Regions from separate parts of the Brevibacillus sp. MS2.2 genome, predicted to be linked through region 3. Evidence: riboswitches for the same ligand, from Rfam matches in the RefSeq annotation. Region 3 holds a riboswitch; each other region holds the start of a gene.

Region 1 (5,449 bases), on a different contig from region 3:
CTCCTTTACGGGTTAGTATGTCCACCACCTGCCAGTCCCTTTCCTTAACTGGAAAAGGAAAGAGATTGGTACTACACAAGAAAAAACAGCCCCAGTCCCAGGGAAGTTCGGGCGGAGGCTGTGACGATCATCTTTGTGAAGTTAACTCGTTTTCTTGGCCAGGATCATCATAAAAGAGGCAAGATTCGTTTGTAGCAATGGTGTGAAGGCAGAAACGGAAGCATTTTCAGCAAGCGTATTCATTTGACGAACAAAGTCAGTGGCGTCCTTTGTATTTACATTCTCAAAACGGTTAGCGATTTTTGTATTTTTTAAATCAGAGAGAAGTGTAGCTTGTTCGTTCCGGTATTGTGCGATCCAGTCTGGACGATGTTGCAGCTTTTTGACGAATTGAATCAGCATGCTTACTTTCTCTGTTTGATTGGTTGTGACCGCTTGCATTTTTTTGTAGGCTTTAGGGTCATACCGCTCCATCAGCTTGGACGGATTAACATAGTCGTTCGGCGCCCCCTGCGGTTTTTGCGGAAGCTCTACGTAGCTGACACTGCCAGTTGCAGGGTCAACCTTTCGTGTTTTGGCAACGCCAGCAAGCAGATGAAGGGTATCCAAAAATTCAGCAGCATGTTTTTCATCAGCCATGTATTGGTCTGCCAAATATTTGCCTTGGGTTAAACCCACTTCTACCAAAGCAGCTCTTTCTTCATCGGTGTAGGTGGATTGGGAGTTGAAAAAATTTCGCTCCAGGATGTGGTCAAAGGCCTTGCGAGCCTCAGGTGGTTTATCTGCGAAAATTTTATCCAAACGCTCATTAATCTCTGTGCTAAAGAAAAATTGGACGCTGTGATGTTCGATGGCATCAGCAGGTAGCTCGCGTGCCTTGTGTGAACGAAGGTCTACAGTATCGAGCTTGGGCAATGCCAAACTAGTTCCTGTCACCATTTTAGGTACAGTTTGGTTAGTTGGAAGCTGGGGGGATAGGTAGCGGGAATACGATTGGATTTGCATGTTCTACTCTCCTCACATATGCTGGCAAACACGAAAAAGGACTCCCGTTTAGATAACGGAAGTCCGTAATTTTTCTTCGATTACTTCGTGTATTCATCCATGCTGAAGTCTACTTGTTCTAGAGGGACGAGCTTGGTCTTTTGGGTGACTTTATAAGCGAGCCAAATGATTAAGAAGAGTGGCAGGCCAATGTAAGAGACCAGGACGCCATACCAGTCGATCGTTCCACCCATGAATGCGGAATAGTTTTGCCCCAAAATAACGATACAGCAAATGATGAAGGCAAAAATCGGACCAAACGGGAACCACTTTGCCCGATAAGGCAATTCGCTTAAGTCACGGCCCTGAGCGATAAACGCTTTGCGGAAACGGTAGTGACTAATTGCAATTCCCAGCCAAGCGATGAAGCCGGACATACCGGAAGCATTCAAAAGCCAGACATACACTTCGCCTTCTCCAAACAGAGAGGACAGAAAAGCAAGGGCGCCGATGAGCGCAGTCAAGATCAGGGCATTGATCGGTACGCCGTTACCGGTTACTTTTGCGAACCATTTTGGTGCTTTTCCTTCTTTTGCCAGGTTCCACAGCATGCGTGTAGAGGCGTACATGCCAGAGTTACCAGCAGACAATACTGACGTGAGAATAACGGCATTCATGACGGATGCTGCAAAAGCAAAACCGGCATTTTCAAATACAATCGTAAACGGGCTGATCGCAATATCCGTAAGGTCGCCGCTGATCAGATTTGGATTATCGTATGGAACCAGCAACCCGATGATCAAAATAGCGAGAATGTAGAAGAGCAGGATGCGCCAAAAAATTTGACGGATGGCCTTCGGAATGTTGCGGGCAGGGTCTTCGCTCTCTCCAGCTGCGACACCAACCAGCTCTGTCCCTTGAAAAGAGAATCCGGCAATCATAAAGACACCGAGCAGGGCCATGAAGCCGCCGTTGAATGGCGCGTCGCCTTTGGTGAAGTTTTGGAAGCCGACTGCTTGACCGCCCATAATGCCAAAAATCATCAACACACCCACAATAATAAAGATGATAACCGTTATTACTTTAATCAAGGCGAACCAATATTCAGATTCTCCATAGGCTTTCACAGACAGGAGATTCAAGGCAAACAGCAATCCGAGGAACAAAGCACTCCACAATATCGCTGGGGTATCCGGGAACCAATATTTCATAATGAGTGCGGAAGCTGACAGCTCGACGGCAATGGTAATGGCCCAGTTGTACCAGTAGTTCCAGCCGAGAGCAAAACCGAGAGATGGATCGACGAACCGTGTGGCATACGTCGAAAACGAACCGGAAACAGGCATGAAGGCCGCCATTTCCCCCAAGCTGGTCATTAAAAAGTAAACCATGATACTAATGGCGAGATAGGCGACTAAAGCTCCACCAGGTCCGGCGGAGTGGATCGAGCCTCCACTCGCAAGAAACAATCCCGTCCCAATCGAGCCGCCGATGGCGATCATCGTCAGGTGTCGGGCTTTTAAACCACGTTGCAATTGATTTTGTGACATAAGCTGCTTGCACGACCTTTCTTGATTTTTGAGAAGGAAGGTCGGAAACGAAAAAACCGCCATAGCCAAAAAAATGGCATAGGGCGGTATCATCCAATCCCCACCAAGCCTTCACTGAAGATAGCTCACCACGTTTGCTTGGCATGCAAACGTGACAGTTCTGCCCCTTTCGAGTACAGCCCCAACCCAATCGCACAGAGACGCGATATGAGCTTCGGCGGATTTTCCTTACCTGGAGTCATTGATTTTCTCTGAATCTCGTACAGGATGATATAAAAGCCGCGACCTCTATCCTCACCGTGAAAGATGAGGATAACATGTATGAAATTATGTGATTCATCAACTATAAAGGATTGTTTGTGATTAATCAATGTGAAATTTTGTTATTCAAATGATCGTCTGGCAGGCCAGGAGCCTTGCAGCTTGCGAATTTGGACGATTTGTCCCGTATGAAACGCATCATGCAGGACCAGACTCATCACATTTTGGTAAATGGGCGTATAAGTAGCCATCTGATTTAACTCCTCATCCGTCAGCAAGGAAAGCTTTTCGTGAATGTGGCGGTGGACGCTTTCCATGCGAGCGAGAGTAGCTTGCCAAGCGTCTTCGTCATCGGGACCGCCGGACGGGATGAAGGTATCATCGTTCGTCTCAGCCGATCCAGGAAATTCAGTGCCCATTAGACGATGCAACAGGCGTTCTTTGTAATAAAGAAGGTGGCTGACGTTTTCCCAGATCGTGTTGGCTGCTTCTCCCACAGGGCGCCAGCTCGCCTCGGCTGCTGATACGCCGGAAAGCGCTTCTTTTAAGGGTGGATACCAGTCTTCCTTGTCATACGTACATTCCCATCCGTGCAAAAGCAATTCCTTCCGATTCATACGCTTCCTCCTGTGAAACAGATTGATGAAACGCTATAATAGCAATAAGAAATGAGATTGTAACCAGTTAATGTTATTACGATGGTTACAAATAGAGATTACCATATCCTGTATGATCATACAAGAGAGAAAATGAAGGGTTTCGTCAGGAGAGATGATGACATGGACTGGCTTTGTATCGATTTTTTAAATAGTGATTGGCGGGATTGGCGCGGTTCTGGTCGTGGGGAAAATCGCCTGGAGAACCAGGAATGGCTGTCATCCTTTTTGCAAACATACAAGCTAACCGCACCGCTGCCGATGAATGAGGAGTGTGCCGCTTCACTTTTGCAGTTGCGCGAGCGTTTGCGACGTATGCTGGAAGCAGTTGTCCGTGGAGAGCGATTCCAAGAGGAGGACCTAGCGGAATTGAACAGAGCTTTGGCTCTCGCTCCTTTTCATGTGCAGGTGTTGTATGTAGAAGAGGAGGGTAGCTACAAGCAAGAGCAATCCAGCTCAACAGAGGGCTGGCCCCTCGTCATGGCACAAATTGCAGCCTCTTTCGCGGAGTTGCTTGCCCCGCAGCATCTGGAGCGAGTCAAAATATGTGACAACGAGGATTGCTGCTGGGTGTTTTATGATGAAAGCCGCAACCGGGTGCGCCGCTGGTGTGATGACAAAATGTGCGGAAACCTGATGAAGGTGCGCCGTTTTCGCGAACGGAAAAAGGAGAAAGGGTGATGCGCATAGGCTCACCCTTTTTATCTGTTCTTTATGAAGCGGGAGTCAATTGGATCAGCTTAGGGTAGATGGTCGAGCCTGCTGCTACGATGCCTGTGCTTTTCCAGCAAAAATCATTCCCTTGCGTATCCGTAATTGTGCCTCCCGCTTCCTGGACCAAAAGAGCACCAGCCAGCCAATCATACACCCCTTTACCATATTCCCAGTAACCGTCGAGTCGTCCGCACGCCACATAGGCGAGATGGAGCGAAACCGCGCCTTGCATGCGGATGGCAAAAGCTTCTGGCATCACTCGCGTCAAGGAATTCGCTGTATACTTTCCGACCAAGAGGTTCATCGGCTCGGAGGAAGCAAAGAGCGTCCCTAGAATGCACTCATTTAGCTGCGATTTGGATGAGGTACTGATTTTTTGTCCGTTTAAAAAAGCTCCACGCCCGTTAATTGCGGTAAACAGTTCATCACGGCATGGATCATAGACAAAAGAAACAACCGTGCGTCCTCCGTCAATCAGGCAGAGGGAAGTAGCCCACATCGGCATGTTTTGCAGAAAGTGAACTGCTCCATCGATTGCATCCATCACCCAATAAGGACTTGTGAATTCAGGCTTTTCCTGTGCAGCCAGATTGAATTCCGCGTCAGAGAATTCATAGGTGGGGAACCGCTCGGATAATGAGCGCTTCAATCGAGCTTCAACCACGGGATTCACCTCTTCAAAGCGTTTAGTCATTGCTTCCTTGCTGTGGCAGGGCACGCCTTTTTCAAATTCAACTAGAAGCTCCTTTCCCGCACTTCTTACCAGTTCCTCGCAAAATTGCACATCCTGTAGATTCATAACAATTCCCTTCCTTTTCTTTTTTGTAAAAATCGAGTAGTTTTTCGTAATGGTCTCCGGACTTTTGTAATGAGCGCCGTAGGCTTTACTGATCCGCCAAAACTATTACAGACAGGTCTGCTTCTTCGTGCACGGTCAAGTAACACCGCGCTTCCAAATCGGATAAACCCATTCGTTTTACGTGCTCAATCATGAGAAAAACCTCCAAACAAATATAAGTAGTATGTTTGAATACTACTATTAAAAAATCAGTTCGTCAACACTGCGAAGATGTCGAGATTCACAATTTATGCACATGAGCAGCGCGTTTGAGACATAATAAGTAGCATCATACATGGGGGCGGAAACGAGGTGGGTAGGATGAGTCAAGCACGTAAAAAATGGTTTCAGGCACTCGTATTGGTGACACTCGGAGCGATTTGTCTCGCTATATGGTATTTGCAGCCGTATCAGCCTGATCAGGCAGCGTTAACGGCCATGCAAGG
Region 2 (5,449 bases), on a different contig from region 3:
TTGTAAACCTGGCAGTAGCCAACCCCGTAGTCAATCGTTGCCTGGCAATCAAAGCCTATTTCCACTCCCTTTACGAGAGATTCAATGCGGCTCTTGACGATTGCCATCGATTCCATCGAAAAGGTTCGGATGGTCCCTTCTAGCCTGGATTTCTCTGCGATGATGTTCTGCTTCGTCCCGCTCTCCAGCTTGCCAATCGTTACGACGGCGGAATCCAATGGGTCCATATTACGCGAAATAATCGATTGAAGCTGTGTCACAAGATGGCTCCCTGCAACCACCATGTCATTCGCCTTGTGCGGGAAGGCTGCATGCCCCCCTTTGCCTACCAAATCAATGTACAACTCAGACGTGTTGGCAAACAAGATTCCTGGCTTCGTCGCAATATGACCAACTGGATATTCTGGCGCAATATGCAGGGCAAAAATGCAGTCCGGTCGCCACCCTGCAAACTCTTCACTTTCCATCATCGGCTCAGCACCGCCAGGACCTTCTTCTGCTGGCTGGAAGAGGAACAGCAAATCATCTGCTATCGGCTGCTCGGTAAAATGCGTCAGGAGACCAAGTGCAATTGCCATATGCATATCATGCCCGCAAGCATGCATGTATCCTTCATGAAGCGAGCGAAACGGATAGGACGTTTCCTCTATGATCGGTAGGCCATCCATATCCGTCCGCCAGGCAATGAATCGTTTTGGCTTTGTTCCTGCCAGCTTGACCAATATGCCTGTCCGCCACGTTTTGATCTCGATTCGCTCTTGGGGCAGCTTTTTCAAATAGTCGAGCAAGTATTGTTGCGTCTTCACTTCAGCGAAGCCTGGCTCCGGTATTTGGTGCAGGTCTCGGCGAATTTGTGTAAACAAGGAAGTCGTCATGGCCTACGCCTCCTTTTTCGTGCCTGTTCTTGCTGTTAATTGTTCCTCAAACACAGCAAGGAAACGGTCCACATCAGCTTTTGTCAACGTCAGAGGTGGAAGCAGACGAACAATCGTTTTCTGCGTCACATCAACGAGAATTCCTTCGTCAAGCAATGCTTGCTGCAAGTGACTTACCTCCTCCGGGGTGGAAGAGAGCGGAATTCCAACCATCAAGCCTTTTCCGCGAAGGGATTGCAGCTGATCTGGAAGACGAGTTCGCAACGCTTCCAGGCCCGACCACAGGTACGCAATCACTTCTTCTACGTGAGCGATGAAGGCTGGATTAAGCAATTCGTCCAACACGACATTCCCCAGGGCAGCAGACAGTGGTGATGGTGCGAATGTCGTTCCATGATCCCCCGGTTTGAACTGGTTCATCAGCTTTGGACCAGCAATGACACCGCCGAGTGGAAGCCCTCCCCCTATGCCTTTGGCGAAAAGGATCAGGTCTGGCGTTACGCCTGCATGCTCATAAGCAAACAACTTTCCAGTTCTGCCCATTCCTGTCTGGATCTCATCCATGACAAAGAGCATACCTTCTTGTTCACAGATCGCAGCTACCTCTCGCAAGAACGCTTCCGTTAATGGCACGACACCGCCGGAACCCAAGACTGGCTCCATGAGGACCGCAGCGGGCTTTGCTTCCTGGCAAATCGCTCGCAATCCTTCCGTATCCTCCACATCCAGTTCATACACTGGAAAAGCCGGCTGAGGAAAGTCTTGATAGATGTGAGCCTGCCTCGTCAAACGCACTGCTCCGAGTGTTCGCCCGTGAAAGCTGTTCCGTAAGACAACGATGCCTTCACGACCTGCCCCCTCGTTTTTCGTCCATTTGTGAATCAGCTTGATCGCAGACTCTGTAGCCTCTGCACCAGAGTTGGTGAAAAACACTTTTCCACTAATGCTGTTCGCAACCAAACGCTCGGCCAAACGAATAGCCGGCTTGTTTAAAAATACATTGGAAATATGCAAGAAGCGCTCTCCCTGCTCACGCAGAGCCTGTACAATGCGCGGATGAGAATGCCCCAGAACGTTTACCGCGAGTCCGGTAAACAAGTCGAGATAGCTCTTCCCGTTCGTATCGTACAAGTAATTTCCTTCACCTTTTTCTATGGCAATCGGAAGTCTTTTGTAAGAGGAGACGATATATTGTTCATCAAGCGAACGCCAGTCCATGTGCACTCTCTCCCTTACAGTTGACGTAGCTCCTGCTTGATCTCTGTCTTGGAACGAGTTTTTTCATCGATTTGCTTGATCACGCGTGCAGGCGTTCCCGCAACTACTACGTATGGAGGTACATCTTCAATCACGACAGCACCCGCTGCAACCACAGCACCTTTTCCTACACGTACACCTTCCAGAATGACAGCATTTGCTCCGATGACAACATCATCCTCGACAACAACTGGCTGTGCAGATGGCGGCTCGATAACACCCGCAATAACCGATCCGGCGCCGATGTGGCAGTTTTTCCCGATGGTTCCACGTCCACCTACTACAACATTCATGTCGATCATCGTACCTTCACCGATCACTGCACCGATGTTAATGGAAGCACCCATCATGATGACCGCATTGTTACCGATTGTCACTTGGTCACGAATAATTGCGCCTGGCTCAATACGCGCTTGAATCCCTTTGGTATCCAGCAATGGAATAGCGGAGTTGCGGCGGTCGCTTTCTACAACATAATCTTCAATTTTGTCTGCGTTAGCAGCAAGCACTGGCTCAATCTCTTTCCACTCACCAAAAACAACACCAGTAGGACCAGTAATGAAGGCTTTGGAGCTCGCACCGAAGTCGATTCCCTCCAGGTTCCCTTTCACATATACCTTCACGGGTGTTTTCTTTTCGCTTTTTTGAATAAACGCGATAATTTCGTTAGCATCCATCATGTTCATAGTTACATCCTCCTCAAGATAACAGCATGGTAAATCAAAAAAAGCAATGAGTGCATTCGCTATCTCATTGCTCTTGATACTACATAAGCAAATCATAAATAGCGCTCCACAAAAAGACTTGAGGTCCCTTGTGACAGGATGTTCATTTTTCATGAGACACCCCAGCCTGTGCTACGTAGGGGCATAGCATAAGCTTCGGCGCTTTAGCCTTTCTTCCTTCTCCTGCCCCCTGGCAGATTGCGAAAAGACTTACTCTTCTTCGGCGCACCTCTATTTAGAGTACATTATTATAATTTTATTTAACTCTACCAAAATCAATGAAACGTGGCAATAAGAAAAAAGTTATTGACAACGATTCTCATTTTCATTATTTTATTACTGAGAATGATACTCATTATCTAAATGGAGGTTTTACGTTTTATGAGCATTTTGATGGTATACGCGAGCATGACAGGGAATACACAGGAAATTGCTGAAGCAATTGCAGAAGGTATTCGTTCAACTGGTGCTGAGCTGGAGATAAAAGAAGTAATGGATGCGAACGCAAAAGAACTAGAATCTTACGACGGAATCTTGCTTGGTGCCTACACATGGGGCGATGGCGAACTTCCAGACGAATGCCTGGATTTTTATGAGGAAATGGACGATATTGACCTCAGCGGGAAAAAGGTCGTTGCTTTTGGCTCTTGCGACTCCGCTTACGAGCATGTCGGTGCAGCTGTTGATATTTTGCTGAAAAAGGCGAGCGAGCGTGGTGCGGAAACTCCTCTGGAAGGTTTGAAAATCGAGCTTTCTCCTACTGCAAAAGAAGTGGAAACTTGCAAAGCATTTGGGGTATCGTTTGCTGAATTGCTCGGCTAATTGATGTTTCCCAAATAATCTGGCACATGTTATACTATCAATCCAACTTTTTAAGGAGGATTGATCTCATGACACTACATACGGACGAGATTCTCTTACGGCCTCTCCAACAACAAGACGCAGCCGAGCTCCTAGAGCTTCGGCTGCGTAATCATGACTTTCTCCAACCATTTGAACCAATCCGCCCCTCTTCCTTTCTGACCCTCCCAGGACAGCAAGAACAGATTTCACAAGCAGAGATTGATTTTGAACGCGGCACAGCCTATGCTTTCGGCGTATTCAGCCGCGAGGCCAAAAAGATGATGGGACGTGTAGCCTTATCGAATGTCGCCCGCGGCGCGTGGCAAAATGCAACGATTGGCTACTTTATGGATCAGTCTTGCAATGGCAAAGGCTATACGACATCCGCAGTAAATCTCGCCCTTCATTTTGCATTTTCTGATGCTAAACTGCACAGGGTACAAGCTGCTGTCATGCCTCGCAACCAAGCTTCCATTCGCGTCTTGGAAAAAAATCGTTTTCGCCAGGAAGGACTTTCGTTACGCTATTTGCAAATTAACGGTGTATGGGAGGACCATCTCCTCTACGCTCTTACTATTGAGGAGTGGTCTCAGTAATTTCCTCGCTCTTTTCGCTCTCACGCAGCCGCTCCAGGATGCGCCGTTTGCGGTACAACATCATCCCCGCTTCGGCGACATCCTGTACGGTTGAGCGGTTCAAATACGCCCCGAACAAAATACCTGCAATGGGCACCATTTGAAATAACTTTTTCCACCCAAAGTTTTCTGTGTACGTTACCACGACTTCACGCCATCCCTGCAATTGCGCCATTACCTCTCTCTGTGCATTTGGATCATCAAAGCGAGAGAGCTCAGCGAGTATCGCTTTTTTCCCTACGATGTCGGAGGAAGCAAACTGCAAGCATTTGACGACGAACAACCGCTCCCTCTTCTCTTCAGGTCGATAGCCATAGGCAAGAGCCATCTCTTGTAATACTTTTAGGGATGTCCCCATTAATAACGGGATATCGATCGCGAGGGTAAAAATCCCTCCGAAGCCAGTCGTCGCACCTTGTACCGTGGCAAAATTCGCTCGTGAATCCTTTAGCTCCATAGCGACATCATTCATCATCGTAAGCGGTACAGCGGCAATCTCCGCCTTGCCAATAACAGATATGCCCTGTCCCTCTAAGCGTTTACCAAACCGCTTGTAAATCGGTTCATCCTGCACCAAATAAGTACCACCTGTCTCAAGAAAAGCTGCCATTTCATCTACGGCTTTTCCCAGCTTCTCTTGAACGAATGCAGGCGTAATCCGATCCAACAGAACAAAAGGAAGTCTGCCAAGCTTTTCCCAGAACCACAAGTCGTTCTGATCCTTCTCCCAAGCCTCCACTTCACGTAATGCCGTAACTAATGTCTCCCTGGACTCCCTCAAACCCAATAACCTCCCTGGCTGCTCACTCAGATTCTCCTCGCCTCCACTGACATTGGTTGCGCAAGATGGACTTAATGTAGTCCTGCAACTCTTCCGATGAGGCGTGACGGACAAATTCTTTTTTATTTCTTACGATTCCCAGCTTCAAATGTTTCACTTCCTCTCCTTCGATCCGAAACCCGAACTTTTCCAGGATCGCCTTCTGCTCATTTGTCACAGGACTTCCTCCCCTTGTAGTCGAAAACCCCCATGCCAAAATGCAAGGGGGTCAATCGTTATTTCACTTCGACTGTAAATGTAATCGTTTCTTTTCGTTCATCAACGTCTGTTTTT
Region 3 (5,449 bases):
CAAATGGAATATCTTGTTCATCAAGTACAGCGCTATTTTAAAGAAGAACGGTCGGAGACACTCGGCAATTGGGAGACGGAAGAGTTGATTGCCTTTTTTTCGAAAGAACTCGGCCCCTTCTATTACAATCAAGGGGTACAAGACAGCCGCAAGCTGCTGGTGGAACGGATGAGTTCCTTAGAAGATGAACTGTATGTATTGGAAAAGCCATTCCACAAGAACAAATAGATGCAAGGCAGATATAGAGCAAAGAGGAGGGGGCAGCCATGAACAGCTCCTTAAAAGACAAGCTGGCCGTCCTGCCAGATAAGCCAGGCTGCTACCTGATGAAAAATGCGAGCGGGGAAATCATTTACGTAGGAAAAGCCAAGGTGCTGAAAAACCGCGTCCGCTCTTATTTTACAGGCAGTCATAACGGAAAGACGCAGCTGTTGGTCAGTGAGATCGTGGACTTTGAGTACATTGTGGTATCCTCAGCAATTGAGGCGCTCATCCTCGAGTGCAACCTGATCAAGGAGCATGACCCTCGTTACAATGTCATGCTCCGCGACGACAAGACGTATCCGTACATCAAAATTACGAATGAGGCGCAGCCACGCCTGGAGATTACCCGTAAGGTACTAAAAGATAAAGCCAAGTATTTCGGTCCGTATCCGAATGCTGGAGATGCCTCCGAGGTGAAGAAGCTGCTTGATCGCCTCTATCCGTTGCGCAAATGCCGCAATATGCCCAAGCAGGTTTGTCTTTACTACCATTTGGGACAATGTCTAGCGCCCTGTGTGTACGAGGTATCGGCAGAGGAAAATCAGCGTTTGGTGGATGAAATCAGCCGATTCCTCGATGGTGGCCATGAGGAAATGAAGCAAACCCTCACGGAAAAAATGCTGCAAGCCGCAGAAAACATGGAGTTCGAACGCGCCAAGGAATATCGCGATCAGATCAAGAGCATCGAAGCGGTGATGGAGAAGCAGAAGATCACGTTCACCGATACGGTAGACCGCGACATTATCGGGTTTGCTGTGGAAAAAGGCTGGATGTGCATTCAGGTGTTCTATATGCGAAAAGGGAAGATGATCGAGCGTCAGACGACCTCCTTTCCATACTATGGAAGCGAAACTGAAGACTTCATGTCTTATGTGAGCCAGTTCTACTACGACAAGCAAAATGCACTGCCAAAAGAAATTTTGCTCCCGCAAGAGAGTGAACCGGAGCTTTTGAGTGAGTGGCTGGGCATCAAAGTCCATGCTCCGAAAAGAGGCAAAAAGCATGAGCTCGTGAAGATGGCTTCGGAGAACGCCCGTATTGCTTTGCAGGAGAAGTTCGCGCTGATGTCCAAGGACGATGCTCGTACAGTCCAAGCGGTACACAATCTCGGTCACATTTTAGGGATTCCGGTTCCTCATCGAATTGAAGCGTTTGACAACTCCAACATTCAGGGAACAGAGCCTGTGTCTGCGATGATTGTGTTTACAGACGGGCGTCCTGACAAAAAGGAATACCGCAAATTCAAGATCAAAACCGTCGAGGGACCAGATGATTACGGCTCCATGCGCGAAGTCGTTCGCCGTCGATACTCTCGCCTGTTGAAAGAAAACCAGCCTATGCCCGATCTGATTGTGATTGATGGTGGAAAGGGCCAAATCAGCGCGGCTATGGACGTGCTGGAAAACGAGCTGGGTCTCTATATTCCCGTCTGTGGACTCGCGAAGGATGAGAAGCACCGCACTGCTCAGCTCATGTACGGAGATCCGCCAGAGCCTGTGAATCTTAGACGTGATAGCTATGAGTTTTATTTGTTGCAGCGCATCCAAGATGAAGTCCACCGTTTTGTTATTACGTTCCACAGACAATCCCGGACGAAAACGATGCTTTCCTCGCAGTTGGATGAAATTCCGGGTATCGGTGAGAAACGACGCAAGCTGTTGTTCTCTCATTTTGGCTCGTTGAAAAAAATGCGTGAGGCGACCGTTGAAGACTTCCGCCAACTAGGGATCGGCGACAAGCTGGCAAAAGAAATCATCGGGCATCTGCGTAAGCTGGACACATAGCAAATGTAACTTTTGGAATAACCTCTAAAAAGGAATTGATCCATTTTTAGACTCATGATATAATCCGATTCAAACAGAATAGTTAGCCTCACTTCCATTATGGAGTGAGGTAGAGGCGCGAAAACCAAGAGTACCACCCTGAGATCGGGTATCTGTGAAGGGGACGGGAAAGGGGAATTCGCCGAAGTGTGGAGGGAAACCCGCTTTTCTCCATGCTGGGTCTGCGTTGAACAAATGCAGGACTGTCATCTGCACAATGACCAATTGTCAGATGGAGAGCTATCTCACGGTGTGTCAATGTGAGTTTTGATGGTGCTTACTGTCAATCTTCGTTGTCCGCGTGTATTGGGAGGGAGGAACCGGTATGTCGAAACAATAGGCAGCGGCAGGTCTTATTCCTTGTCGGTGCCTTTTTTGTAAAATAAAAATGCAAGACTTTTCCTTATAGAGAGAATAGTGAAAAACCATACAATACGAGATAAATACCAAATTGGATATGAGAAAAAGGGAGAGAAGCCGCATGGGGTTGATCGTGCAGAAATACGGAGGCACCTCTGTAGGTACCATTGAGCGAATTTTACGAGTTGCGGATCGAATTATCAGCTACAAAGAGGAAGGACATGATGTGGTAGTCGTTGTTTCTGCAATGGGGAAATCTACTGATGTGTTGGTAGACATGGCCAAGCAGATTAGCGCATACCCATCCGAGCGTGAAATGGATATGCTGCTGACCACGGGGGAGCAGGTATCGATCGCGCTTTTGTCGATGGCTTTGCATACAAAAGGCTACGACGCCATTTCTCTTACGGGCTGGCAAGCTGGAATCACTACGGAGGCGATTCACGGAAGAGCACGGATCAAGCAGATTGATCCAGAGCGGATTCAATCCGAGCTCGGCCGTGGTCGTGTGGTGATCGTGGCAGGATTCCAAGGGATCAGTGACGAAGGTGAAATTACGACGCTCGGCCGCGGTGGATCGGATACATCTGCGGTTACACTTGCAGCGAGCTTGAACGCTGAGAAATGCGAAATCTTTACGGACGTGTCCGGGGTGTATACAGCTGATCCGCGAATGGTTCCAGCAGCGAGCAAGCTGGATACGATCTCGTATGATGAGATGCTGGAGCTGGCGAACCTCGGTGCAGGGGTTCTTCATCCAAGGTCAGTAGAGGCTGCGAAAAAATACAAGGTAAGGCTGGTCGTCCGCTCCAGCTTTACTGCCGAAGATGGTACGTACGTTGAGGAGGTTGCCAACATGGAAACAGGAAGAGTAGTAAGTGGAGTTGCACACGATGAAGATGTAGCCAAAATCACGGTTGTCGGCATGCCTGCCAAGGTCGGGACGCTTTCCCGTCTGTTCAATACGCTGGCGGACAATCAGGTGAACGTCGATATCATTATCCAAAGCTCCTATGATGCGTCTGTTACGAACATTTCTTTTACCGTTGCAGCGGATGACCTGAAAAAAGCACTGGATACGCTGGACAGAAACAAAAACGAGCTTGGCTTTGAAAAAGTCGATTTCGAGGAAGGCTTGACCAAGGTATCAATTGTTGGCTCGGGTATGATCAACAATCCAGGGGTAGCTGCTGAAATGTTCCGCGTCCTGGCAGAAAAAGAAATTTCTATTAAAATGGTATCTACGTCTGATATCAAGGTTTCTTGCGTCATTCCAGCAGCCTTGACGGAGCTGGCTGTTCGCAGTCTTCATTCGGCATATGGTCTGGATGTCGAGGAAACCGCGGTTGTGCACGGAGTATAAAATATGGATGCTCCCTCTCCCTTTGTTATAGGTAGAGGGGGCATTTTCTTCATGACGCCACTTGTACAGATATACGTATGTCTGAAGGGCTTTCCAACTCGATTTTGCTGAACGCTTCTCTTTCTTTCCACTGCTCAATCATACCAGCGATGATTCCAGCCTCAAAAGAAAGACTGCATGCCAGTCTCTCTATAGACTGGTAGCTAAAAATAGAATGAGTGAGCGAATAGACGATAGTTTGCCGGGTCTCCTCCACGACGTCTAGCTGGCCTAATCCGAGTCGAATAAAAGGCATAATCGGGCCAGTTGCTGATTGAATGGGGATTTGGCGGCCCATGTTTTTTCCAATCCAATAGAGGATATGGTTTTCACTATCACCTAACAGGGTGCTGGTCAGCGTTTCACGTAGAAGATGATAGCCAAGATAGGGCATATTCATTCTTTCCGCATAGGGAATGGTCTCCGGTGGCAACAGTGCTGCTAGCTGATCCTTCTCTTTCATATGTGCTTCCCTCCTGTCTGTACTAGATTATGAGGATGGGCTCACATTCATGACATCGTAATAGAAAAAATAGCTGGACTAAACAAAGTTATTCTATCAATGTATTTAGTACATTGATTGTCTTGACGCTCTGTGTCGACAAGAGTACAATTGGATTTGGTCAAAGTTTTGCCCAACTTTTTCTCGAATTTTGACACATTCCGACAAATTCATATGATCTAGCGAACGCAGTCTTTTTGTGAACAGCGTCAAGATGCTCTTCATAAAATGATCGTGGAGGTTTTGCTATGTCTAATGGGTGAGGCAATGGGTTAGGATATTGGGGAAAGGTCTATCAAAACGGCCGAAAACCGTTTTGGACCGCTTGCGGTGATGCTTGACGTTTTTCACAGAATTGAGAGTTACATACATTGAAAGGGGGACCATTGTATGGCGAAAGGCCATAGCTTTCTCAGTCACAAGCTACACTCACTTCTTGGTTTGTTTCCGATCGGGCTCTTCCTCGTGTTCCACTTGACCGCCAACTATCAAGCGACTCGTGGGCCTGAAGCTTTCAACCAGGCAGTAGGCTTCATTGAAAGCCTTCCATTTCTGTTAGTACTTGAATTTGCCTTGATCTACCTCCCGATCCTGTTTCACGCAGTTTACGGTCTCTACATTGCGTTCCAAGCGAAGCATAACGTAGGGAACTTCGGTTACTTCCGAAACCAAATGTTCTTGTGGCAACGCGTTACAGGAGTCATTACCCTCATTTTTATTGTTTGGCATGTTTGGGAAACCCGTATCCAAAAAGCACTGGGTGCACACGTGGATTATGACATGATGGCAAACATTTTGAGCAGTCCTGCAATGATCGTATTCTACACAATCGGGATTATTAGCACGACTTTCCACTTCTCCAACGGACTGTGGTCGTTCCTTGTTCACTGGGGAATTACAGTTGGGCCGCGTTCCCAACGTATTGCAACATTCGTGACTTTGGGCGTATTCGTAGTTGTAACCTTCATCGGCTTGCGTGCGATGTCGGCTTTCATTTTGTAGGGATAGGGGGACAAAACTCATGGCAAAAGGTAAACTGATCATTGTCGGTGGGGGTTTGGCCGGCTTGATGGCTACCATCAAAGCAGCAGAAAAAGG

The links. Region 3 has a riboswitch for lysine ahead of HP568_RS14395 (aspartate kinase). Riboswitches for the same ligand answer to the same signal wherever they lie in the genome.
Region 1: it holds a riboswitch for lysine, as region 3 does, so the genes downstream of both, HP568_RS19005 (amino acid permease) here and HP568_RS14395 (aspartate kinase) in region 3, are expected to answer to the same signal.
Region 2: it holds a riboswitch for lysine, as region 3 does, so the genes downstream of both, dapD (2,3,4,5-tetrahydropyridine-2,6-dicarboxylate N-acetyltransferase) here and HP568_RS14395 (aspartate kinase) in region 3, are expected to answer to the same signal.

The regions. Positions count from the first base shown of each region.
Region 1 is NZ_JABSUZ010000022.1:7,845-13,293, forward strand. Features, by position in the region: gene HP568_RS19000 (hypothetical protein) at 142-1,005, opposite strand; gene HP568_RS19005 (amino acid permease) at 1,086-2,534, opposite strand; lysine riboswitch at 2,648-2,833, opposite strand; gene HP568_RS19010 (DinB family protein) at 2,918-3,412, opposite strand; gene HP568_RS19015 (CGNR zinc finger domain-containing protein) at 3,575-4,132, shown strand; gene HP568_RS19020 (inositol monophosphatase family protein) at 4,164-4,964, opposite strand; gene HP568_RS19025 (alpha/beta fold hydrolase) at 5,325-5,449, shown strand, end outside.
Region 2 is NZ_JABSUZ010000008.1:59,706-65,154, forward strand. Features, by position in the region: gene HP568_RS09405 (N-acetyldiaminopimelate deacetylase) at 1-875, opposite strand, end outside; gene HP568_RS09410 (aspartate aminotransferase family protein) at 879-2,093, opposite strand; gene dapD (2,3,4,5-tetrahydropyridine-2,6-dicarboxylate N-acetyltransferase) at 2,108-2,818, opposite strand; lysine riboswitch at 2,910-3,099, opposite strand; gene HP568_RS09420 (flavodoxin) at 3,239-3,679, shown strand; gene HP568_RS09425 (GNAT family N-acetyltransferase) at 3,748-4,296, shown strand; gene HP568_RS09430 (EcsC family protein) at 4,274-5,116, opposite strand; gene HP568_RS09435 (hypothetical protein) at 5,139-5,333, opposite strand; gene HP568_RS09440 (hypothetical protein) at 5,392-5,449, opposite strand, start outside.
Region 3 is NZ_JABSUZ010000013.1:95,759-101,207, forward strand. Features, by position in the region: gene HP568_RS14385 (DUF2164 domain-containing protein) at 1-228, shown strand, start outside; gene uvrC (excinuclease ABC subunit UvrC) at 267-2,048, shown strand; lysine riboswitch at 2,151-2,338, shown strand; gene HP568_RS14395 (aspartate kinase) at 2,569-3,810, shown strand; gene HP568_RS14400 (YslB family protein) at 3,860-4,312, opposite strand; gene HP568_RS14405 (succinate dehydrogenase cytochrome b558 subunit) at 4,742-5,353, shown strand; gene sdhA (succinate dehydrogenase flavoprotein subunit) at 5,373-5,449, shown strand, end outside.